One region of the Metabacillus sp. 22489 genome, then DNA from elsewhere that is predicted to be linked to it. Evidence: a T-box and tRNA genes for the amino acid it is inferred to sense, from the RefSeq annotation. Region 1 holds a T-box; the other holds one or more tRNA genes.
What was found. The T-box of region 1 lies ahead of tyrS (tyrosine--tRNA ligase). A T-box ahead of a tRNA ligase gene usually reads a tRNA of that ligase, here a tRNA-Tyr.
Positions count from the first base shown of each region.

Region 1 (12,727 bases):
ATATTGAATTGTCACTTCTCCAAACATTGAGTCATTTAGCTGCTTTTCCATCCGTACTTTAACATTAGCAAGAACCTGTTTTATATCTATTAATTTCTTCAATCTTTTTTCTATAATCCGTTCTTGCTCGTTTAAGAAATCTAACAGATCCTCCGTCTTTAAACGTTGCGCCTTTTTTATATCCTCTAGTGAAGTCCCAATATGTTTAAGTGATTTTATAATATCTAAATGATATAGTTGAGAATCACGATAATAACGATAATTTGTATTTGGGTCAGTATATGCTGGTTTGAATAAGCCTATTTTGTCGTAATATCTAAGTGTTTGTACAGATATATTTGCAAGCTTTGCTACTTCCCCAATTGAATATAACGTTTCTTCCATAGCTATTTCTTCCTCAGTCATTTAATCGTCTTATTTTGCATTATTGAAAGAAGGTGCTTTATACTTATCAGCTCCCTTTTGCCCTTTCCATGAAAATGAAATTCCTACACCGACAGCTAAGAGGACTGTTGCAAAGTAAAACGGATAGTTTAAGTCAACATCAAATAAAATCCCTCCGATTATTGGCCCCAAAACATTTCCAATACTTGTAAACATTGAATTCATACCACCAACAAAGCCCTGCTCATTACCAGCAATTTTTGATAAATAGGATGTAATAGCTGGTCTCATTAAATCAAACCCAACAAATACGATAACTGTTACAAAAAGGATCGTGAAATATGAATGGACTACTGTCATCAGGAAGACTAATACGCTAGAAAAAATTAGGCTATAACGTACTAAACGTATTTCCCCAAGTAAATTCGTTAAACGATCGAAAAGTAAAACTTGCGAAATCGTTCCAACAATTGCCCCTCCAGTAATAATTATCGCTATATCCTTTGGAGAAAAGCTAAATTTATGATCGACAAATAGTGAAAATAAAGATTCAAATGCCGCTAAGCCAAATGCAGAAATAAATATAATTACGAAAGCAATCATATATTTTGATTCTAAAATACGTTTAAATCCGGTGATACGCTCTTGTGCATCCTCTTCATGATTTCGTTCTGGTTCCCGAAGCATGAAAATTGAAAAGAACGCCGCGAATAAAGCTAAAATTGATGCAGAATAAAATGGTATCCGATGTCCAAGCTCTGCTAAAAAACCTCCAATCCCTGGCCCAATAATAAAACCAGTTGAAATGGCAGCCGACATATATCCTAGCGCTTTAGGTCTAGTTTCGGAATTTGTAATATCTGCAATAAATGCTGTAACAGCTGGCATAATAAATGCTGCACTAAATCCACCTAACACCCTTGATATAAAAAGAATCTCGATTGATTCACCAATAGCAAATAAAAACTCTGATAAACTAAAAATAAGTAATCCGAGTGTAATCATTTTTTTTCTTCCAAAATCATCAACCCACCTGCCTGCTATCGGTGAGATAAGTAATTGGGCTATTGCAAATGCAGCAACTAAATATCCGACAATTGCCCCTGTTAAATTTAGTTCATTCATGATTGTTGGCATAACTGGTATGACAAGGCCAATACCTAAAAATGCAATAAATAAATTTGTTAATAATATAGCCAATGTCACTTTCTGCTTTTTCATCCTTATTCTCCTTATACTGTTAAAAATATTCTTCTAGATTCAATATAAACCCTATAGTAGCTATAGAGTCAACATTTTAGTATCTAAGTCAAATCAATCATGAATGGAAATTTAGAATTCCCCCTAATGTGCCTTTAAATAAAAAAGGCCGACATTCACGTACATACACTATACGATAAATGTCGGCCTTTATATATTCTTTCGTGTTTACCTTATTTTATTACATTATACATAGCGAATAAGAAAATATTTTTTCTTTCCTCTACGAATAACTGTAAATTGCCCGCCAATTTTGTCTTCAGTTGAGATGATTTTTTCTAGATCTTGAACTCTTTCCCCATTAATATAAATTGCGCCATTTGAAATATCCTCGCGAGCTTGTCGTTTTGATGGAGAAATTTTTGCTTGAATAAGCAAGTCAATTAAGCCAATTTCCGCCTCTTCAACTTTTGTTGAAGGTACATCCTTGAATCCCTCTAATATTTCATCTGCTGTTAACTGTTTTATATCACCGCTAAATAGCGCAGCAGAGATTTTTACCGCCCGTTCTAAAGCATCTTCCCCATGAACAAGCTTTGTCATTTCTTCTGCAAGCGCCTTTTGTGCCAAGCGTTTTTCAGGTGCCTGCTTAACCTCTTCTTCCAACTGTTCAATTTCTTGTTTAGATAGGAATGTAAAGTACTTTAAGTATTTAATGACATCACGATCATCAGTGTTAATCCAAAATTGGTAAAATTCATATGGAGATGTCTTTTCTGCATCTAACCAAATTGCCCCACCTTCAGTTTTACCGAATTTTGTACCATCTGCCTTCGTAACTAACGGAATTGTTAAACCAAATGCTTTTGCATTTTCCTCTGTTTTACGGATTAATTCTAAACCAGAAGTTATATTCCCCCATTGATCACTACCACCAATCTGCAGCTTACAATTATTGTTTTGGTATAGCTTTAGGAAATCATATGATTGTAAAATCATATAGCTAAATTCTGTAAATGAAATACCTGATTCAATTCGTGTCTTCACTGAATCTTTAGCAAGCATATAATTAATGCCAAAGTTTTTACCAACATCACGTAAGAAGGAAATAACATCAAGACTGCCTATCCAATTGTAATTATTTTCAATTATCGCTGGATTTTCCTTTGCATCAAAGTCCAAAAATCTTGAAAGCTGACCTTTAATTCGATCTGACCAATCTTGGACGATATCAGTCGTATTTAATGTTCGCTCAGCTTTTTTGCCACTTGGATCACCAATTAAACCAGTCGCTCCACCTACAAGCGCGATTGGATGATGTCCATTTAATTGAAACCGCTTAAGAGTTAATATTGGTAATAAGTGACCAATATGAAGACTATCTGCTGTCGGATCAAATCCAGCATAGAGATTAATTTTCTCTTTTTCTAAAAGCTCTGTTAATCCTTCTTCATCTGTAACCTGATTTACTAAGCCTCTAAATTGTAAATCTTTTAATAGTTCACTCATGTTCTTATCTCCTTTTTAGCTATTTTATTTTGAATTGTATAGACTAAAACGCAAAAAAGCCCCTTCATTACTGAAGGGGCGAAAAATCGCGGTACCACCCTACTTAGGATCTTACTATCAAAATCCTCACTCGGTTATATAACGGTTTACCCGTCTTTTTCTAATCAGATAAAATCCTTTCAAAAAAGCAGCTCATGGACGTAATTCATGAAAAGCCTGTATGCTGATTTCCACCAACCATCAGCTCTCTATAATAGGGAGACCTTCACTACTTAAACCAATCTTAGCAATTTCCTATGTAGTTTTAATAAATGAAATTTAACCATATTGCTCATTAAATGTCAAATACAAAAGCGAGTTATGAACAAAAGCATACAATTATTTCTATTTCCTATGGTATAATAGGAAACGATTCAGGGGGGATAGCATATGGAAAAAAAGGAAACCAAGCTGAGGCGCTACTCTCCTTTTAACAAAGATATATCAAAAAGATTAGGTATTGTCTATCAAGTTGTTAGTAATCTTATTTTATTATTTATCGTTATTGGCCTAATTGGTATATGCTTTGCTGGAGGAGTAGGGGCTGGCTATTTTGCCTCATTAGTTAAGGACGAACCAATTCGTTCATATCAAGTAATGAAAAATGAAATATACAATTATGAGGAATCGTCAGATGTATACTTCGCGAACAATGTTTATCTCGGTAAACTCAATTCAGACATTGAACGTGAGGAAGTACAACTAAAAGATATTTCTAAACATTTAATTAATGCCGTTATTGCTACTGAAGATGAACTCTTTTATGAGCATGACGGGGTCGTTCCGAAGGCAATTATGCGTGCGTTATTTCAGGAATTTACAAATGCATCAGTACAAACAGGTGGTAGTACCTTAACCCAGCAATTAATAAAAAATCAAATCTTAACAAGTGAAGTATCCTTTGATCGAAAAGCAAAGGAAATATTACTTGCATTAAGATTAGAAAAGTTTTTTGAAAAAGATGAAATACTTGAAGCTTATTTAAACGTGACTGATTTTGGCCGTAATTCAAACGGAAGAAATATTGCAGGTGTTCAAGCTGCTGCCAAAGGTATTTTCGGTGTTAATGCAAAGGATTTAAATCTTGCTCAATCCGCATTCATAGCTGGGTTACCACAAAGTCCATTTCGTTATACGCCATTTTCAAATGATGGTGGTAAAGTAAAAGAAGATCTTGAGCCAGGTATTAACCGAATGAAAACGGTTTTAAGCCGAATGTATACAGGGGGATTTATTACAGAGAAAGAATATAATGAAGCTCTCAAATACGATATTCGTGCTAACTTAACAGATAAAAAGCCTTTACCAGTTGATACCTATCCATATCTTACGTATGAAATTGAGGATCGTGCAAAGGAAATTATTTTAGTCAAACTTGCAGAGGAAGATGGTTATACAGAAGATGATTTACAAAAGGATGAAAAGCTTTATAACCAATACAAAACACTCGCAGACAATGATATTCGACATAATGGATATAAAATTCATACAACGATAAATAAAGACATTTATGATAAAATGCAAAAGGTCGTTGCCGACTACGAATATTATGGAAGTGATCGAACAGTTGAAAAAGAGGACCCTGATACAGGTGAAACAATTACTGTTAAAGAGCCTGTTGAGGTTGGTGGAATGTTAATTGAAAACAAATCCGGAAAAATCATCAGCTTTGTTGGTGGCCGTGATTATGACCGAGAAGCATTAAATCATGCAACAAAGGCAAAACGTGCTAATGGTTCGACGATGAAACCATTACTTGTCTATGCACCTGCAATGGAATTAGGTAAGATACAGCCAGGTTCAATTATTGCTGATACACCATATACAGTAAATATTCCAGGAAATAAACCATACAGACCGGGTAACTATGGTGATGGTTATCATGGGTTAACAAGTATTCGAAATGCCTTAAAGCATTCTTATAATATTCCTGCTGTAAAAACTTATATGAGTATAATAGACCAAAATCCATTATCATACCTTGAAAAAATGGGATTTACTAGTCTTCATAAGAATGATTACGGCGCACCTTCCCTAAGCTTAGGTGCCCTTACGACAGGTGTTACTATAGAAGAAAATGTTAATGCCTATACAACCTTTGCAAATAATGGGAAATTTATTGATGCATATATGATTGAGAAAATAGAAGATAGCAATGGAGAAATTATTTTTCAGCATGAAAAAACTGAAACAAATGTATTTACTCCGCAAACTTCATACTTAACGATCGATATGATGCGAGATGTTATTAAAAGTGGTACCGCTAGTTCACTAAATGGCTATCTATCATTTAATGCAGATTGGGCAGGTAAAACAGGTACTGGACAGGATTATAAGGATGCTTGGTTTGTCGCATCTAACCCAAATGTTACGTTTGGAACGTGGATTGGTTACGATACACCGAAACCTTTAGAGAAATCATATAAGGGCATGTCGTACAGTAATAGGAACATTCTTTTGTGGGCTAAGCTCATGAATGTAGCTCATGAGGTGGAGCCAGAGCTTGTTGCATCAAAAGAACGTTTCCAAATGCCTGATGGAATTGTTTCTCGTTCTTACTGTTCACTTACAGGTGATCTACCGTCATCCTTATGCAAAGACGCTGGTTTAGTAAAGACAGATTTATTTAATGCTAAGTATTTACCCAGTAAAGTAGATAATAGCCTTACCCAAAATAAATTTGTCTTTATGAACGGCAAGGCATATAAAGTACCAGGCTCTGCACCATCTGAATTTGTTCAGATGGGTGTAACGATTTCTAAAGATATCCTTAATAGATATGGGGTAGGCAGTGTTAATGAACTAAAAAACCTATTACCTAGCACTGTTAATTGGGGTAATCTTGTCATCATAGAGGATAATGTATTATCAGATAATGGGGCAAATCCTAACGCAGTTAGTGGTGTCCACATAAACGGTTCGAGAATTAGTTGGAATGCTAATGGGGAAAATGATATTATCGGCTACAGAGTCTATGCAGCTGCAAACAATTCAACTAATTTCACTAAAGTTGCTAGAGTACATGCATCTGATACATTAGGGGTAACTGTCGGAACGAAGCCTGCAGCATACTATATTGTAGCAGTCGATGTTGCTGGTCGAGAATCTTCACCATCAACTATTATTAAAGTTGGAAATTACTCAGAAGCTAAGGTGAATACGGAACCTCCGAAGGCTACTACAAAGGCTCCGGAAAATGATCCGGCTAAGGCTCCGGAAAATGATCCGGCTAAGGCTCCGGAAAACGATCCGGCTAAGGCTCCGGAAAACGATCCAGCTAAGGCTTCGAAAAACGCTCCGGCTAAAGCTCCGGAAAACGATCCAGCTAAGGTTCCAGAAAATAACGCTCCGACTAAGGCTCCGGAGAATAAACCTGATAACACTACAGAAAATCAAATAGCTAATGTTTCTTTAGTACAATAAAAAAAAGATCCCTTTCTGAGGGATCTTTTTTTCTCTATTTATGATAAATCTCATCAATAGTCTTGATGGACTTATCATATCGTTAATCTTCCATTGTCGATAAATCACCAGTCGGTAAATCAAGCTCCCATGCCTTAAGTACACGCCGCATAATTTTTCCACTTCGTGTCTTCGGTAGCTTATCACGAAATTCAATTTCACGAGGTGCAGCATGAGCGGCTAAACCTTTTTTTACAAAGGTCCGTATTTCCTCTTTCAATTCATCAGTTGCTTCATAACCTTCGCGAAGGGCAACAAATGCTTTAATAATTTCTCCTCGAACAGGATCTGGTTTACCAATTACTCCTGCCTCTGCAATTGCTGGATGTTCGATTAGTTTACTTTCGACCTCAAACGGACCAACTCGTTCACCTGATGTCATAATCACATCATCAATTCTTCCTTGGAACCAAAAATAACCATCTTCATCCATATATGCGGAGTCTCCTGATACGTACCATTCACCTGGCATAAAATATGATTCATATTTTTCTTTGTTATTCCAGATTGTGTACATCATTGATGGCCAGCCTTTTTTTATGGCTAAATTCCCCATACGATATGGTGGCAAAATATTTCCTTGATCATCAACAATTGCTGCTTCAACTCCTGGAATGGGTTTTCCCATTGAACCTGGCTTTATCTCCATACAAGGATAGTTACAAATCAACTGTGCACCAGTTTCTGTCATCCACCATGTATCATGAATTCGTTTATCAAATACTTTTACTCCCCATCTTACCACCTCAGGGTTTAACGGTTCTCCAACACTTAAGATATGTCTAAGTGAGCTTAAATCAAATTGCTTTACAAGCTCATCACCTGCACCCATTAACATTCGAAATGCAGTAGGTGCACTATACCACACCGTAACACCGAAATCTTCTATCGTTTGATACCAGGTTTCGGGACTAAACCGTCCACCAACAATAACATTTGAGGCACCAGATAACCATGGGCCAAAAATACCGTAAACTGTTCCGGTAACCCAGCCTGGATCAGCTGTACACCAATAGACATCATCTTCTTTTATATCTAGAACCCATTGTGCAGTTTGATAGTGTTGTACAATGGCTTGATGAACATGAAGTACTCCTTTTGGTTTACCAGTTGAACCTGATGTGTAATGTAAAAGAAGACCATCTGTTTTTTCAACCCAAACAATATCAAGCGTTTTACTTGCTTTTTCCATTTCCGTTAAGAAATCAATATGTTTTGTCGTATCAACATCACTTCCAACAACAACAACATGCTGTAATGCAGGAAGTTCATTTACCGGAATTCTGTTTAATAATTCTGGAGTAGTAACAATCACTTTCGCTTCACTATCTTCTAATCGATCTTTGACAGCACCTTCCATAAATGCCTCAAATAATGGTCCAACTATTGCACCTAGCTTTATAGCTCCTAGTACAACAAAATATAATTCAGGTGTTCTAGGCATAAAGACAAAAAGGCGATCACCTTTTTGAACGTCCGCTGTAGTTTTTAATACATTTGCTGCTTTGTTGGAGAGATCTTTCATTTCTCTAAACGTATATTTCTCATTGCGATTCGGATCACGGTAATAAAGGGCAATTTTATTTTTTCGGAATGTTTCAGTATGTTTATCAATCGCTTCGTAAGCTGCGTTTAGTTTACCAGTTTCATACCATGTAAAATTCTTTTCAGCTATCTCCCAATTAAACGATGCGTATACCTCGTCATAGTTTGTTAAATTATGATTCCCCTTTGTTGATGGCAACGCTTCCAATTTCATATAAAACTCCCCCTTATGTAAGAATTTACACTATAATTATAGTACAATATTTCATTTTTCACAATTTTTTAAAAAATATTTGAAGTTAATTGTGATGTAATCGCTTTATTTAGTGAGTATTCCTGTATAATGGATGTAACATTTAAACGGCATTAAAAATGCAAATCTATGAACCTATTATTCGCAGAAAAAGGCGGTGAGCAACTTGCACCATATTAAAACATACAATGCAAAAGAATTAAAAACACCGAAGTCAACAATCTTAATTGAGGGACCTATTTCAGCACAAACTTTAGCGGGCTATCACTTTCATGAAGGTCTAGTTGCATTTAGACAACCAAAACAACAGCAACAAGCTTTAGTTGAAATTGCTGATTTACCAGAGGGCAGGATCATTATTGCTCGAATAAATGAAACAGTCATTGGTTATGTTACATACCTTTATCCGGATCCATTAGAAAGATGGTCTGAAGGAAATATGGAGGATTTAATAGAATTAGGAGCAATTGAAGTAGCCCCAGAATATCGTGGTTATTCTATTGGAAAAAATCTACTAAAGATTTCTATGATGGATGACTTTATGGAAGATTATATCATTATCACGACTGAATACTATTGGCATTGGGATTTAAAAGGCTCTGGGCTAAATGTGTGGGAATACCGTAAAGTAATGGAAAAAATGATGAATGCTGGTGGCTTGCAATGGTACGCTACTGACGACCCAGAAATAAGCTCACACCCAGCTAATTGTCTTATGGCACGAATCGGAAAGCGTGTAAAACCTGAATCAATTGAAAAATTTGACCGTCTTCGTTTTAAAAATCGATTTATGTATTAAGCAAATTGCAAAACTTTGTGTACTCTAAAGTTAGGAGGCAACAAGATGCTTGTAAAACAAATCATGAAAAAAGACATCATTACGTTAAGCTCGAAACATTCAATTAGAGATGCATTAATAACGATGAAGCAAAACTCAATTCGGCATATTCCAATTGTAAAGGAAGAGGATATTTTAATCGGCATTATAACTGAACGTGATGTAAAAGATGCAAGTCCTTCCATCTTTCAATTAGAACTAAAGGAAGATTTTTTGAATAAATCGATAGATACCATTATGTCGACAAATTTAATTACAGGTCACCCACTAGACTTTGTTGAAGAAATTGCAGCCATCTTAATTGAACATAAAATTGGTTGTCTACCTATCCTACAAAATAAAAAACTAGTAGGCATCATTACAAAATCAGATTTACTTCATACATTTGTTAAATTAACTGGTGCCGACCAACCAGCATCACATATAGAGGTTAGAGTACCAAATAGAGCAGGACAACTTGCGAAAGTATCTTCTATTTTTCAAAATCATAGTATAAATATATCAAGTGTCCTCGTTTATCCAGATATCGATGATCAATATAAAATTCTCGTCTTTCGGATTCAAACGATCAATGTAAATGTCATTTTAAAGGAATTAATGAATGAGGGGTATCATGTTTTATTTCCTAACGTAATGGGGAATGACATATGAAGGAAAGAGATACCGTATTTATATACTCACCTCAATTTCAGCAGTATAAATTTCACCAAGCACATCCCTTTAATCAACTAAGAGTGAAACTAACCTATGACTTATTAACTGAAATGAAAGCGATTAAACCATCAGATGTCGTCAGTCCTAGAGCAGCAACAAAAGAGGAATTATCCTTAATCCATGATAAAAAATATATAGAAGCTGTAGAATTAGCAGGAAATGGTCAACTTGATAACGAAAAGGCGCTTAATTTTGGAATTGGAACTGAAGACACACCGATCTTCCCAAACATGCATGAGGCGAGCTCTCTTCTTGTAGGTGGAACATTAACTGCTGTTGACTATGTTATGGAGGGAAAAGCAAACCACGCAGCAAATTTCGGAGGAGGACTTCATCATGGGTTTCGTGGCAAAGCCTCTGGTTTTTGTATATATAATGATAGCTCTGTCGCGATAAAATATATTCAGAAAAAATACGATGCAAAGGTATTATATATCGATACAGATGCTCACCATGGTGATGGTGTTCAATGGGCTTTTTATGATGACCCTACCGTTTGTACACTCTCAATCCATGAAACCGGCAGATACTTGTTTCCTGGAACAGGCAATGTTACAGAACGGGGCTCTGGGAAAGGTTATGGATTTTCTTTTAATATCCCATTAGATGCGTTTACAGAAGATGAATCATGGCTTAATGCATATAGACAATCCATTACAGAAGTAGCAAATTATTTTAAGCCTGATGTTATTATCACCCAGAATGGAACTGATGCTCATTATTATGACCCACTTACACATCTATCTGCATCGATGGCCATTTATCACGAAATTCCTAAATTAGCCCATGAAATTGCTCATACATATTGTGATGGTAGATGGATCGCTGTTGGTGGAGGAGGATACGATATTTGGCGTGTTGTACCAAGAGCATGGGGCTTAGTATGGTTAGAAATGAATAACATACCTATACCGGAAAGTTTGCCATTAGCTTGGCTAAATAAGTGGCAGCAAAAATCCCCTGTTCCGCTTCCGACAAGCTGGTACGACGCTAAAGATCTTTATGAACCAATCCCTAGAAAGTTAGAAATTGAAGAAAAAAACGCCATCACTGTTTCAAAGGCATTATACCCAATTAGACCAAATGATACGAACTAACCAATTTTGCCGTTTTCGTATTGGGGACTGACCCCAATTGCAAGAAAAAAACGAGCTAACTCATGTTAGCTCGCTCTTGTTTTTACTTAGTTGATTGGCGAATTTCAATGCGATGTGGAAGCTCGACATTATGCTCTTCGACTTCTTCCTTATTCATATATTTCGTTAATAAACGCATTGCAACCGCACCGATGTCATACGTTGGTTGAACAACAGTCGTAAGCTGTGGACGTACCATTGTAGCTAAACGAGTATTATCAAATCCAACAATTTCAAAATCATTTGGAATTGAGTAATTTCTGTCCTGTGCACCGTGGATAACTCCTAAAGCCATTTCATCAGTAGCAACGAAAATAGCTGTAGGCTTTTCTGATAACTCATCAATTTTTTCAAATGCTTCAATTCCTGAATCATACGTATAATCACCTTCGATAACGAGAGATTCATCAAAAGCGATGCCTGCTTCCTCTAATGCACGCTTATAACCAACTGTTTTCTTTACGCGGTTTACCGGTTCTTCTTCTGGTCCTTCAACATAGGCAATTCGCTTATGGCCCTTTTCAATTAGCATTGAAACAACATCATATGCCGCTTGTTCATAGTTAATATTAACAGAAGGTGTGGACTCAGACATATCCACTGAAGCCGCTAATACAATAGGTACAGGAGAACGTTTGAATTGTTCTACCAACTCTTCTGTTACATTTCCGCTCATGAATACAATACCATCTACCTGCTTTCCTAGCATTGTATTCAATAGATGTAGCTCTTTATCATGATTTTGATCAGAGTTACTTAAAATAATATTATATTTATACATCGTCGCTATATCTTCAATACCTCTAGCAAGCTCAGAGTAAAAAATACTAGAGATATCTGGAATGATAACCCCAACCGTTGTTGTCTTTTTACTAGCAAGTCCCCTTGCTACTGCATTTGGACGGTAACCTAATCTTTCAATAGCTTCTTGTACCTTTTTTCTAGTCGTTGGTTTTACATTTGGGTTACCATTTACTACACGTGAAACTGTTGCCATAGACACATTTGCCTCACGAGCAACGTCATATATTGTTACACTTGTCATTTTTTGAACACTCCTTCAAATTCCTAAAAACATTAATTAACATTTCTACAATAAGACATATGTATGTAGAATTTTGTTATCAACTGTCAAATCGCCTTATATAGACACGTTTTATGTAAATTAATCATACGATACTCTGAAAACGTCTGCAATGGATTTCAAAGATTTTTTCTTATTTTCACATATTATTCATTTTCCCTGCTAATAAGAAACGTAATACTATATTACCATTTTTACCTTAAATGATCATAATTATTAATAAAAATGTATAAAAAAATATATCGTTACTTGCAGTATTCTTCTAATTTGGAAAATTGATTCTTTTTTAACATTATTTATAAACATAAAAAAGAGGCTAACTATTCTATCAGTCAACAAAGTCCTGACTGCTAAGAATAATTAACCTCTATTTCTTCATTTATTAAGCGTTAACTTTTACTAAAGGTTTTAATTCAGAAATAAATTTATCAAATTGATCAAAATCCATTTGTTGAGCAGAATCAGACAATGCCACTGCAGGGTCAGGATGGACCTCAGCCATTACACCATCAGCACCAATAGCTAAAGCTGCTTTAGCTGTAGGAACTAATAAATCTCTTCTA
Region 1 covers NZ_JBQENT010000056.1:3,932-16,658, reverse strand. Annotated here, with positions in the region: gene ACTJJ9_RS23140 (MerR family transcriptional regulator) at 1-384, opposite strand, end outside; gene norA (multidrug efflux MFS transporter NorA) at 415-1,605, opposite strand; gene tyrS (tyrosine--tRNA ligase) at 1,831-3,093, opposite strand; T-box leader at 3,165-3,387, opposite strand; gene ACTJJ9_RS23125 (transglycosylase domain-containing protein) at 3,523-6,555, shown strand; gene acsA (acetate--CoA ligase) at 6,638-8,353, opposite strand; gene ACTJJ9_RS23115 (GNAT family N-acetyltransferase) at 8,559-9,191, shown strand; gene ACTJJ9_RS23110 (acetoin utilization AcuB family protein) at 9,237-9,881, shown strand; gene ACTJJ9_RS23105 (acetoin utilization protein AcuC) at 9,878-11,041, shown strand; gene ccpA (catabolite control protein A) at 11,124-12,125, opposite strand; gene ACTJJ9_RS23095 (bifunctional 3-deoxy-7-phosphoheptulonate synthase/chorismate mutase) at 12,547-12,727, opposite strand, start outside.

Region 2 (12,727 bases), on a different contig from region 1:
CGGACAAGATTATGATAGTCACTATACGCTAACGCCTTCATCATTTGCCATGCTAAAAAATTTGAACATCCTATGTATCGAACCTTACCGGAAGAAACTAAGTCATCTAAAGTTCGAATTGTTTCCTCAATTGGTGTTATATTATCCCAAACATGTAATTGATAAAGATCAATATAATCTGTATTTAAACGTTTAAGGCTTTGTTCAACACCTTCCATAATTCTTCTTCGCGAATAACCAAAATCATTTGGATGTGGACCTACACGCATTCTTACCTTTGTTGCAAGCACAACCTCTGATCGTCTTTCCTTAATTGCCTTCCCAACAATTTGCTCTGATTCTCCTCCAACATAAACATCCGCTGTATCAATAAAGTTCCCGCCTTCATCAAGAAACTTATGAATCATCTTAATTGAATCAGATTCATTAACCTCTTTTCCGAAGGTCATCGTACCTAAGCAAAGCTCTGAAACTAGCAAACCGCTTTTTCCAAGTACTTTATATTCCATTTTCTTCACTCCTTAACGCAATTTTCATTCTAGTTTTGTATATTCTAGATTTAACGTATTATTCCTTTAAATGAATAAAGAAAGAAAAAAAGCCTATGAAAATTTCATAAGCTTAAATAATTGATTATTCATTTACAAATTGAATTTCATCTGTATTCCCATTTACAACTACATCTTTTGGAATTTGAATATAGAGAACAGGATTGCTATAAATCTCGCTATCCTCTAAGAAAACATTACTTGAATCCTTTTCTGTTGTAAATTGATTAATAGTAAATTCTTTAGAAAATTTCGCTAATCGAATTTCCTTTTGTTTAGGATTCCTTATTGTTAAACTCTCTTCTTTTATGTCTATTAAACTCGGTTCCTCCTGATTTGTTAAATCTACATGTTGTATAATCGTTTTTGATTGATATTGCGTTATCTGAATACTATTATCGTTTTCATCTTTTCTTTCTATTAATATTAAAATTGGATAATAATAATCTTCCTCTTCCCTGTTTATTTCAAGATGTTTACCTTCAAAAGGGAATTCCCACTGTTTCAATATCGTAACCCCGTCGATTTTATCTTTATCAATTCGCTTTCCTTCAAATGCAGCCGTGGATAAGTAATCCGCTGCTCGCTTAGCCTTATTTATTTCCTCTTCACTTACACTAAAATTTGCTGAATTACGAACTGGGAGGAAATAAGATATAGGAACTGATACAATCAAAAGGAAACAATATAATATGAACACCCATTTTACATTTACTTTTTGAATAATGGTTGACCTTTTCGCAAATTTAATCGATAGAAAAATTACTGCGATGATGAGTAAAACTAAAACAAATGGAACAAATGCTGCAACAATCATTGTCTAACCTCCATTCTATTAGAGAGACCGATAGAAAAACAAAATAATAGAATTGAAGTAATGAAAATCTTTAGAAAAAAGATAAACAAAGAATCTTCATTCAAATAGAATTCACCTATTTCAACGATGAGCGTTGTCTCTTCACTAGTATTTGCTGTTAAGAATAAATAACTCAAAAATAATATAGGTAGTAATACTTTAAACCATTTACTTAACTGAACGACAGTTCCAATAAAATATCCAAATGAAGATAGTAAGATCATGTATAAACTTGTGACAAATATCCCTAATATTATTTCTGTTATATTAATATTTGTTAGTATGACAAAACCTTCATCTACGAAGAAAAACATAACAACCTTTAATAAATAGCCAGATAAAAGAGCGGTAATTCCTCCAATTAAACTGGCAAGTATTAAGAAGAAGATATTTGCAAGATTCCTACTTAGGCGGTTTGAAATAAAAGTAAAGTCATCATTTCTATAAGCCTTTGTCGTGATAGTAATCGCGCTAATAAAGCCCCATAGCATTGTAAATATAATGACAATATTTCCAGTGTAATTATTTAGAGATAATGAAAATGCATTTCCAACTGTCCCCATCGAGCTGCTTCCATTCAAAGACATCAGTAATCCAAATACTTGAACTATTAATAATGAGCTGAATAGACCAATATAAGCTTTTACTTTATACTTAAATTGGTTCATAACTACATCTGCAAATTTAACCTCTGTTAAATACATCATCAATTCCTCCTTTCGTTTTAGCAGTAAGAAATGTGCTTAAATCATCTGAGGCAACAGAGGATATGGTAATACCATTAAAACTTAGACGCTGCCTCTCTTCATTTGTTAAAGTATTTTTTATTACGAGATATTGATCATCAATCCCAATCGTTTTTCTATGAATTATTTCTTTATTAACTATCAATTTGTTAATCATCTTTTCCTTTCCCTGGAGTCCAAGCGCATATTCCTTGAAATCCGCCATTGGCATATGTAATAACTCTTTACCTTCATTAATTAATAAAATATCCTCTAATAAATCTTCAATTTCATTTAATAAATGACTTGAAAGAATAATAGTTCTCGGGTATTCAAGATAGTCCTTTAATAACGCTCGGTAAAAATCCTTTCTAACCGAGGTATCCATTCCAGTTGTTGGTTCATCAAGAATCGTTAACGGACATTTTGCTGAGAGCGCTAAAATCATATTAAACGTGCTTTTCATTCCTTTAGAAAGATGATAATAGTGTTGTTTAGGATGAAATGAAAAATAAGAAAAAAGTCTTTTGGCAAGCTCATCATCCCAATTTACATAAACTGCTGCTGCAGATTGTAGGATATCCTTTAACGTTAATGTATTAGGAAAATACATTTGATCGTCAATATAGATCCTATTTGCAGATACCTTCAAATTATTGAAGGGATTTTCGGAAAACACTTTTATACTGCCTGAAGATTCACGAATAAAACCAGCGATGATTTTTAAAAGTGTTGTTTTACCCGCACCATTTCTACCGATTAAGCCAGTAATTTTATTAGTTCCGATTGTAAAAGACAATTCATTTAATGCTTTCTTTTGATCATACATTTTCGATAGTTTCTCACATTCAATAACGTTCATTAACGGCTCCTCCTATCACGATTGGCTTCCTTAATCATCTTAACTAGCTCTTCTTCTGATATTTTTAATCTTTCTGCTTCTATCACAATTTCACTAACTAAATTTTTTAAAGTTTGATTTTTCCTTTTATTAAGAATGATCTCTTTCGCATTAGTCGATACAAACATCCCAAGTCCCCTCTTTTTGTACAAAATCGACTCCTCCGCTAACAAATTTAAGCCCTTTGCAGCTGTTGCGGGATTGATATTAAACATATCTGCTAGCTGATATTGGGAATAGATTTTTCCATCCTCCAAAATGTTCTCACTTAATATTTCATTCTCTAACCACTCTGCAATTTGTATATAAATTGGTTTCGTTCCATCCGAATTCAGCATCAAGTATAAAACCTCCCTCCAATTAACAACCAACCCAGTGCATTACTGTTGTAATGTACTATATACTAATTTCCATTTTATTTCAATACAAAATTTCCCCTACATTACCTTTTTTAACCACTAAAAAAGTTCACGACTATATTCGCGAACTTTTATGAATTGATAATATAAATGTTCTAGATGGGAAATAAAAAAAAGACCAGTATCTCTACTGATCTTTTACACACTTCATATTAAATAAGCGGGTGAAGGGAATCGAACCCTCATCATCAGCTTGGAAGGCTGAGGTTTTACCACTAAACTACACCCGCACGTAAAAATAAATGGTGGAGGGGGGCAGATTCGAACTGCCGAACCCGAAGGAGCGGATTTACAGTCCGCCGCGTTTAGCCACTTCGCTACCCCTCCATCATGGGTAGATAATTACAATATTTTTTATGGAGGAGGAAGGGGGATTCGAACCCCCGCGGGCTTTGACACCCCTGTCGGTTTTCAAGACCGATCCCTTCAGCCGGACTTGGGTATTCCTCCAAATTTATTATGGCGCGCCCGAGAGGAGTCGAACCCCTAACCTTTTGATCCGTAGTCAAACGCTCTATCCAATTGAGCTACGGGCGCATCATCAAATGATAAAAGTATTTTTAAATAATAATCGTTGCCTCAGCAGCGACTTAATTATCCTATCACTTTATTATTTTTTTGTCAACGGAATTTCACAAAAAAATAATGATTAATTTTTCTGAATTATTATTTCAATATACTAGTTTCTTTATTAAACAGTTGCAACCTTTTAAAAACAAATGGATGAATGACCGAAGGATCTTACAAATAAAAATAAAAATGAACGCTACAATTAAATTTCTTTGATTAATTAATACCGAAAATATTATGGAGTATATGTGCTTTGATTAAATATAATATTTGCTTGTATTAAATTTACATTAAACATAACAATGTTTCAAATATGAAAAGTATGCTTATTCTATAGGTATTTTCTATTTGCTCCCTTCCCTCTCCCTTGAATTTTTTAAATTTTTTGACTACAATCAATCTAATCATTTCGATACTAGTTTAATATATTTCCAGCAAAAGACATATGCTTTTACAATCTATAGAGTGTCTAACTAAATAGAGGAGGAGTTAAAAATGATCGAGCATTTGTTCACGAGCCTTGATAATCATTTTTCAGAAATGGTTAAAATTCGCCGATATTTACATATGCACCCAGAGGTGTCCTTTAAAGAAGTGAAAACAGCAAAATATATTTATAACTTTTACCAAAAGCTTGGTGTTGATGTACGGGCAAATGTAGGTGGAAATGGTGTTGTTGCCACAATTAAAGGTGATAATTCAGGACCTACTGTTGCTTTACGCGCAGACTTTGATGCTCTCCCTATTCAGGATGAAAAAGACGTTCCTTACAAATCAACAGTTCCTGGGGTTATGCATGCTTGTGGACATGATGGGCATACAGCAACATTACTTGTACTAGCAAAGGTACTTTTCAATCACCGCCATTTATTAAATGGAAACATTGTATTTATCCACCAGCATGCAGAGGAATATGCTCCAGGTGGGGCAAAATCAATGATTGAAGACGGTTGTTTAGATGGTGTTGATGTCATTTTTGGTACACATCTATGGGCGACAGAGCCTGTTGGAAAAATTCAATATCGTGTTGGAGCATTTATGGCTGCTGCAGATCGATTTGAACTGACGATAAATGGGAAAGGCGGCCATGGTGCACAGCCTCATAAGACGAAGGACGCAATTGTTATAGGCTCACAAGTCGTCGCAAATCTCCAACAAATCGTTAGCCGAAAGGTAGATCCTATCCAACCCGCAGTAGTTACTGTTGGATCATTTGTTGCCGAAAATGCTTTTAATATTATTGCTGATACAGCTCAATTAATAGGCACTGTTCGAACATTCGAGGAGGATGTTCGCAAACAAATAGAAGAAGAAATCGAAAAAGTTGTTTCTGGAACATGTTCGATGAGCGGTGCTACTTATGATTATCAGTTTGTGAGAGGGTATCCAGCAGTAGTAAACCATTTAGACGAGACAATGTTTCTAATTAAGGCTGCTCAGCAAGTGCCTGGTGTAGAATTGATAGAGGAAAGCCCACAACAAATGGGTGGTGAAGATTTCGCATATTATTTACAACATGTGAAAGGGACTTTCTTCTTTACTGGAGCGATGCCAGCAAATGATACTGATGCATACCCACACCACCACCCTAAATTTGATATTGATGAACGGGCATTGTTAATAGCTGCTAAAACTCTTTGCAAAGCGGCAATTCAATACCAGCTAGAATATAGTTCTTCTTAATTTTTATCTTTATATAATTATTAGGGTCAGTCCCCAATTTCGGGGGACTGACCCTTTAATTTGCTTTTGGCTTTGAAAAAATTCTCAATCGATAACAATTCATTGCTGTATCTCCTAGATGCTGCACGAGATTATAGTTAGCGACACCACCGACAATCGCACCGATGCCAGGGACCAATTGCATCATTTTCACGAGGTCAATATAGTCTCTATATTCCTGTTGAAAAATCCGCCAATCTACATCCTCTACTTTAAACTTATACGTATCCCAATGTTCGACTAACTCAAGTGCTTCCGCTTTATGTGCCTCACTCGAGAATGCAAGCTGAAATACGTATAATAAAAACAAACGCTCACTCTTCTCTTTTGTGCTGTATCCGTATATACTTGCAACTTCAAATAAAAACTTCATCTTAATGCTAAGGAAAAGCGGAAAATCTGCTAATCCGAGAAGTATTCCACCAGCACCAGTTGTTGCCCCTTCGATTGCTGCCGTTTTTTTATAATTTTCAATTGCTTTTTGAACTAATTGTTCTCGCTCCTCAAATGTAAGGTTTTCCGCTCCTTTTGGAAAAGTGGTTATATCAGATCCGACTATTGTTGCTTGGACCATCATTTTTATACTTTCTGTTATTGTATGATGCACCTTTTCTGGGATAAATTGGTTCACTTTCGTTTGTGCTTTTTTTGACGTGCGTTCGAGAAGTGAAGGCTTCCTAAGCAATTTATGCTTCCATAGCTTTGCCTCTTCAGCCTTTTGACTTTCATAGCCCATAATTAAACACCTTTTTCACCTTTTTTTATTCGATTTTTCATATAGACAAATACGAATATACATACAAATAACACATTCACACATAATGTAATGGCAAACAGGACAAAATCAGCTGTTAATAGCGTCACAATCGAATAAATAATTGATTGACTAATGAGAACCTTAAACATAATTTGTAAAAAGCTTGCCAGCTTTTTCTCCTCAGCATATGGGTAAAGATTCGGTAGCTCAAGTAAATCAAAATGTTTATATAAGCTCATGATTTGAATACCAGTAAGAAACGAAAAGAGAACAACAACAATACTATTGCCTAAAACTTGCTCGCTCGTAAAGAAGATAATGATGCTTCCAATAATCGTTAACCGTACAACAATACCACTATAATCACCAGAGCGGAGAAACGCTCTTAAAAATAAATAGCCAAAAACATGCTGCCTATCATATTTAACCTGGTTTAATAGCCAATCTAAATATTTCCGACGTTTTGCACGCTTTTTTAATTTAGGAACATCTGTAAACAAATTCGCTATTTTGTAAAACGATTGCTTCTTCTCTTCTTCCCTTTTAATAAACTGATCCCATTTGAGCGCTTTCGGTTTAATTAGTTTTGAAAAATAAACATCATATAGAGCCATTATGAGAAAAATAACAAGGACAAATGGATAGTTTTCTGACAGGATAAAAAATATTGTGCAAAAATTCATAATGAATCGTACGATCAGGTCACTCCATTTTGTTGAAGCTTCTGTAAAAAACTCCATTTTCCAGCCCATTCGCAAATTCCAAAACTTAACGATTAAGATAAGGATTAAGCTTGCAAGAAATACTAAACCGCTTGCCGAGGTTATTTTCAAATACAATGGTGCAAAAAGGATAAACGTAACGACGATGATAAAGCTCTGGGTTACAAAGCTATATGTAAAAGCCTTTTGAAAATACCCCTTCATTTGATGCTCCATCGGAAGTAAGAAAACAACATCCGCTTCCTTCACAAGCGTCCTTACACTTGATGTAAGAACAATAAAGGCAAAGGTTATCGACATGATGATCACGGCAGGAAAATTTTCAGGAATTGTCTGAAGCCAGCCTTGATAGGCAACTGCTCCCCCAGCTGCTAAAAAAATAAACACAAACAGTAAATGGTCATTTAGCATATATTTCAGATATGACCTTGTTTCATTTATATGGTGATTAACCCTCGTCTTCCAAATCTCATCAATGCTCTTCATCTTGCTCTTCCTTTGTTAACTGAATATAAAGATCGTCAAGTGTTGCGTCTTTCATTCCAAATTGTTCACGTAATTGCTCTAAAGTACCTTTGGCGCGAATTTCACCATTATGTAAGATAATAAATGAATCACAATATCTTTCAGCTGTTGCAAGAATATGTGTTGACATTAAAATGCCTGAGCCTTGCTTCTTAGCCTTTTCCATCATCTCTAGCAATGAATTAATCGCTAACGGATCAAGACCGACAAATGGCTCATCAATAATGTATAATGCTGGCTCAATCAAAAATGAGCACATTATCATTACTTTTTGCTTCATTCCCTTTGAGAAATGAGCTGGAAACCATTTAAGCCGTTTTTCCATCCTAAACTCTTTAAGAAGTGGGTGAAGACGCTCTTCAAATGTTTTCTTATCAAGACCATAGGCCATTGCAGTTAATTCCAAATGCTCGAAAAGTGTTAATTCTTCATATAATATAGGCGTCTCAGGAATAAAACTAAATTGTGAGCGATATGCAGCTGGATCTTCAGCAAATGTTTTCTTATTAATTGTAATTTGCCCTTTATGTGCTTCCATAAGACCAATAATATGTTTAATCGTTGTGCTTTTCCCAGCTCCATTTAGCCCAATCAATCCGACAATTTCCCCTTCGTTTATTTCAAAGGAAATATCCTTTAAAACAGGGTATCTTGTATATCCACCTGTTAATTGATTAACTTTTAACAACGTCATATTTTATGGGAACTCCTTTTTCTTTTTATCTTATCATAAAGCTTGCGAGACTTCATTCAGTGAAAGTTTTCTTTCTTATTTCTTGCAATTTAGATAAATTGCTTTCCAACATATAACGTGGAAAAGAGCGACCACATTATAAAAAAAGATACTACTAATCCTTATATCATCCTTTCGTTACTTAAATCCGTTACAAGCTGTAAAAAGAGCGGTTCAGTACGTAAATTCTTCCTTTTATCATGACCTAATTTTATGCATAATCAAATCCTTAAAGGACATCATAATGTATGAGGAAGGGACAATTTGTCGAAGACAAGTCTTTAAAGGCTTTGTCCAAGACTTCCTCAAGTAAGGAAGTTTAAAAACCATTGTATACACGAATTATAAATGAGGTGTTTACGGGCCGTTATTTCGAGAAATAGACGCTCATTAAGTTAACATCCTTGTAAATGAGGTGTTTGTCAAAGACATTTTCCAACAGCGTTAAGAAGTGTATCACGACTTAACAGGGAGTTGGTAGCTTTGGACAATGGTGAAAAAACAAACTAATTAGCATTTACTAAAAAGTAAATGAGGTGTTTGTCAAAGACAATTTCCTTTCTTTATATGAAAGTAATTGTTAACAAAACCATTGGTTATACAACCCTTTAGAAAATGAGGTGTTTACGGGCCGTACTTTTCTGTAATGAAACGCTCGCATTTAACGTCATTTCATAATGAGGTGTTTGTCAAAGATAATCGATCATAAAGTTAAGCAGATAAGATCACTTAACTGGGGGATGATTGCTTTGAACAATGGTGATTTACACATCAATTAGCATAAACATGTTAAATGAGGTGTTTATCAAAATAACTTCCTTTCAAAACCTGAGTTTCCTTCCCTTCTTTAGAACAGGGTGACATCCACATCACCCTGTTCTTTTTATGTATGTCCATGCCCTATGATTTTCAAGAAGAATTATGGTAAAATACGGTTAACAAATCTGTATTAGACAATATTCAGCATGACTTTTCATTTACGAATGATCATAGCATAATGTTTTTACAAAAGCTGTTGAATTTTGTTTACTACTCAATAATTTGAAAGTGGTGAAATAATGAGCGATTGTATTTTTTGCAAAATTATTAATGGTGAGATTCCAAGTGCAAAAGTATTTGAAAATGAACATGTCTACGCATTCCTTGATATTAGTCAAGTAACAAAGGGACATACTCTCGTTGTACCAAAAGTACATAAGGAAAATATTTATGAGCTAACACCAGACATTGCGAGTAAGCTTTTTGAGGTAGTACCACAAATCGCCAATTCGATTAAAGAGCAATTTCAACCTGTAGGCATGAATTTACTTAACAATAATGGTGAAAAGGCAGGACAATCTGTGTTCCACTATCACATGCACATCATTCCAAGATATGGAAAAGGTGATGGTTTTGGCGCAGTTTGGAAAGATCACTCTGGCCAATATTCTTCTGAACAATTACAGGAAATTGCAGCTTCTATTCAAAAAGGGCTCTCTAATTAACCAAAATTGCGGCAAGCAGTTTTGGTTTTTTTAGTTATTGTCGATTCATCTTAGTTGTTTCTTTCCTCATGTAGTGCTTCCCTTTCACAAAGAGGTCTAGGAGTCTTCTTTGTGTTATACCTGTAGCGTCTCCCTTTTCGTATTCTCTCTTAAAACAAAGTGTTAAAAACTCACAATAGAAATAAATAAAAACTAGTAATTAAAGCTAAAGAAATCATGTTAACGTTTTCCTGAAAACTTTCATAAAGAATGAAAATATTCAGTCTATATTTCCTTATCTTTTCATGATAGGATATGATTATTATTTAACTATTTTAATTGACAGATTCACTAACACATCATCAAAAGATGAAGGAAATATGAGATTTGCATACTCTTTTATCCTTCACACATTTCGAGGAGGCAATGAAATTGCGAGCTTATAATTTTAATGCAGGACCAGCAGCTATACCATTAGAAGTGCTTGAACGCGCGCAAAAGGAATTAGTTAACTTCAACAATACGGGAATGTCCGTTATGGAGTTAAGCCACAGAAGTAAAGATTATGAAGAAGTTCATAATCGTGCGAATGCTCTATTAAGAGAACTATTAGGTATTCCGGATACGTATGAAGTATTATTTTTACAAGGTGGAGCAAGTTTACAATTTTCGATGATTCCTATGAATTTTTTGCAAGAAAATAAAACTGCACACTACATTCTATCTGGTTCTTGGTCTGAGAAGGCACTTAAAGAAGCAAAAGCCTTCGGAGAAACACGGATTTTAGCATCAAGCAAAGAAGAAAATTATTCTCGAATTCCAACTGACTATTCTTTAGAGGATATAAAAGATGGAGCTTATTTACACATTACATCTAATAATACAATTTTTGGTACACAATGGAATGAGTATCCAACGAGTCCAATTCCTTTAATTGCTGATATGTCTAGTGATATCCTTTGCAAGGAAATTGATGTAGAGAAATTCTCCCTTATCTATGCAGGAGCTCAAAAAAATCTCGGCCCATCTGGTGTTACTGTTGTGATTGTGAAAAAGGACTTTTTAGAAACAGCACGTCCAAACGTACCGACTATTTTAAAATACTCAACACATGCTGATAATAATTCCTTATACAATACACCACCAACATTTGCGATTTATATGCTATCACTTGTTTTAGAATGGGTAAAAGAACAAGGTGGCGTAAAGGCAATCCAAAAGGTAAATGAAGAAAAAGCAGGCTATATCTATAGTACAATCGATGAAAGTGAAGGCTTTTACAAAGCTCATGCAACAGAAGATAGCCGTTCTTTAATGAATATTACGTTTACATTGCCTAATGAAGAATTAACGAAAAAATTCCTTCAGGAAGCAAAAGAACGTCAATTTATTGGACTTGCTGGACACCGTTCTGTTGGCGGTTGTAGAGCATCTGCTTACAATGCAGTACCTAAGGAAGCTTGTCTTGCACTAGCCAACTTTATGACAGAATTTAAAAACAAAAATAGCTAATTGCCTTTAAAAAATTCTATACGTTAATCATATATCTTGTTATAATATTGATAATCTCTCGCAATAGGAAATAGTTCACTATTGGAGAGATATAAGAGATGAGATTAGGAGAGATGAGAAATGAAAACACGAGTTTTAGTTACATTATCACTTTTTGCTGCAATTGGGGCAGTGCTTCATATGGTAATGCCGCCATTCTACAACGGAATGAAGCCGGATATGATGTTAATTATGATGTTCATTGGAATTATGCTTTTCCCTAGTTTAAAAAACGTTACATTACTTAGTATTGTTACTGGTATTTTATCAGCATTAACAACGAATTTTCCTGGGGGACAAATTCCAAATATCATTGATAAGCTTATAACAGCCTTCATATTTTATGGTCTATTTCTGCTCGTAAAGAAACATGCGCAAAATATTGTAGTAGCAACCGTGTTAGTTGTTATTGGAACAATTGTTTCTGGAACGATCTTTTTGACATCTGCATTAATAATCGTTGGATTGCCTGGCGGTGCTGCCTTTACAGCATTATTTTTATCTGTTGTCCTTCCGGCGACACTGTTCAATGGAGCAGCAACGATTATTGTTCTACCAATTGTTCAAGCAATATTTAAACGTTCCAACTTTATTACAGCATAGACTTCTAACCCGATCTTCTATAAGATCGGGTTTTTCTATACCTCTCTCTATCTATTTAACACTGAGTAAAATAATTCCGATTAACAAAGAGAGAAAACCTGCTGCTGCTAAGACCACTAATTTTTGTTTTATCACCCTTTTAGGTGGATAAGATGCCGATCGTTGAAAAAGCTGAAAATAATGAAATACTCCAATAAATGAAAGGAAACTTAAAAAAAAGAATAAAAAGATTACCCCTGCCATACGAACCCCCTTAATCTTTCGGAAGGACATTATTCTCCGAATATTATTAATATTGCAAGCTTCTTTTCAAGGGTGATACGGTTAAACATGTCCTATTTTGCATGACATTTTAATTTTTGGTTTATTCAAAAATGTCCTTATAAAAGGTATGCGAAGTTTTAATTATCTATGTATAATGTTAAGTAAGATAGATTATGGAAAGAATACAATGAATATATTGAGATGCTTGGAGTGATGAATGATGGCAAAAAATACATCCTTTTTTACCGGGTTAATAGTAGGAGGAATTGTCGGTGGGATCGCTACATTATTAACAACCCCTTCTTCTGGTAAAGAATTGCGAGCAAACTTGCAAGCAAACCGAAAAAGATTAGATACAACTCTTCAGC
Region 2 covers NZ_JBQENT010000006.1:111,734-124,460, forward strand. Annotated here, with positions in the region: gene ACTJJ9_RS05565 (aldo/keto reductase) at 1-509, opposite strand, end outside; gene ACTJJ9_RS05570 (hypothetical protein) at 634-1,365, opposite strand; gene ACTJJ9_RS05575 (hypothetical protein) at 1,362-2,111, opposite strand; gene ACTJJ9_RS05580 (ABC transporter ATP-binding protein) at 2,089-2,991, opposite strand; gene ACTJJ9_RS05585 (GntR family transcriptional regulator) at 2,991-3,371, opposite strand; tRNA gene ACTJJ9_RS05590 (tRNA-Gly) at 3,609-3,679, opposite strand; tRNA gene ACTJJ9_RS05595 (tRNA-Tyr) at 3,693-3,776, opposite strand; tRNA gene ACTJJ9_RS05600 (tRNA-Ser) at 3,807-3,899, opposite strand; tRNA gene ACTJJ9_RS05605 (tRNA-Arg) at 3,910-3,986, opposite strand; gene ACTJJ9_RS05610 (M20 family metallopeptidase) at 4,515-5,702, shown strand; gene ACTJJ9_RS05615 (EcsC family protein) at 5,758-6,477, opposite strand; gene ACTJJ9_RS05620 (ABC transporter permease) at 6,480-7,706, opposite strand; gene ACTJJ9_RS05625 (ABC transporter ATP-binding protein) at 7,693-8,439, opposite strand; gene ACTJJ9_RS05630 (HIT family protein) at 9,537-9,962, shown strand; gene serC (3-phosphoserine/phosphohydroxythreonine transaminase) at 10,368-11,453, shown strand; gene ACTJJ9_RS05640 (tryptophan transporter) at 11,574-12,095, shown strand; gene ACTJJ9_RS05645 (YtxH domain-containing protein) at 12,580-12,727, shown strand, end outside.
Region 2: it encodes a tRNA-Tyr, which carries the amino acid that the T-box ahead of tyrS (tyrosine--tRNA ligase) is inferred to sense. The anticodon was not compared.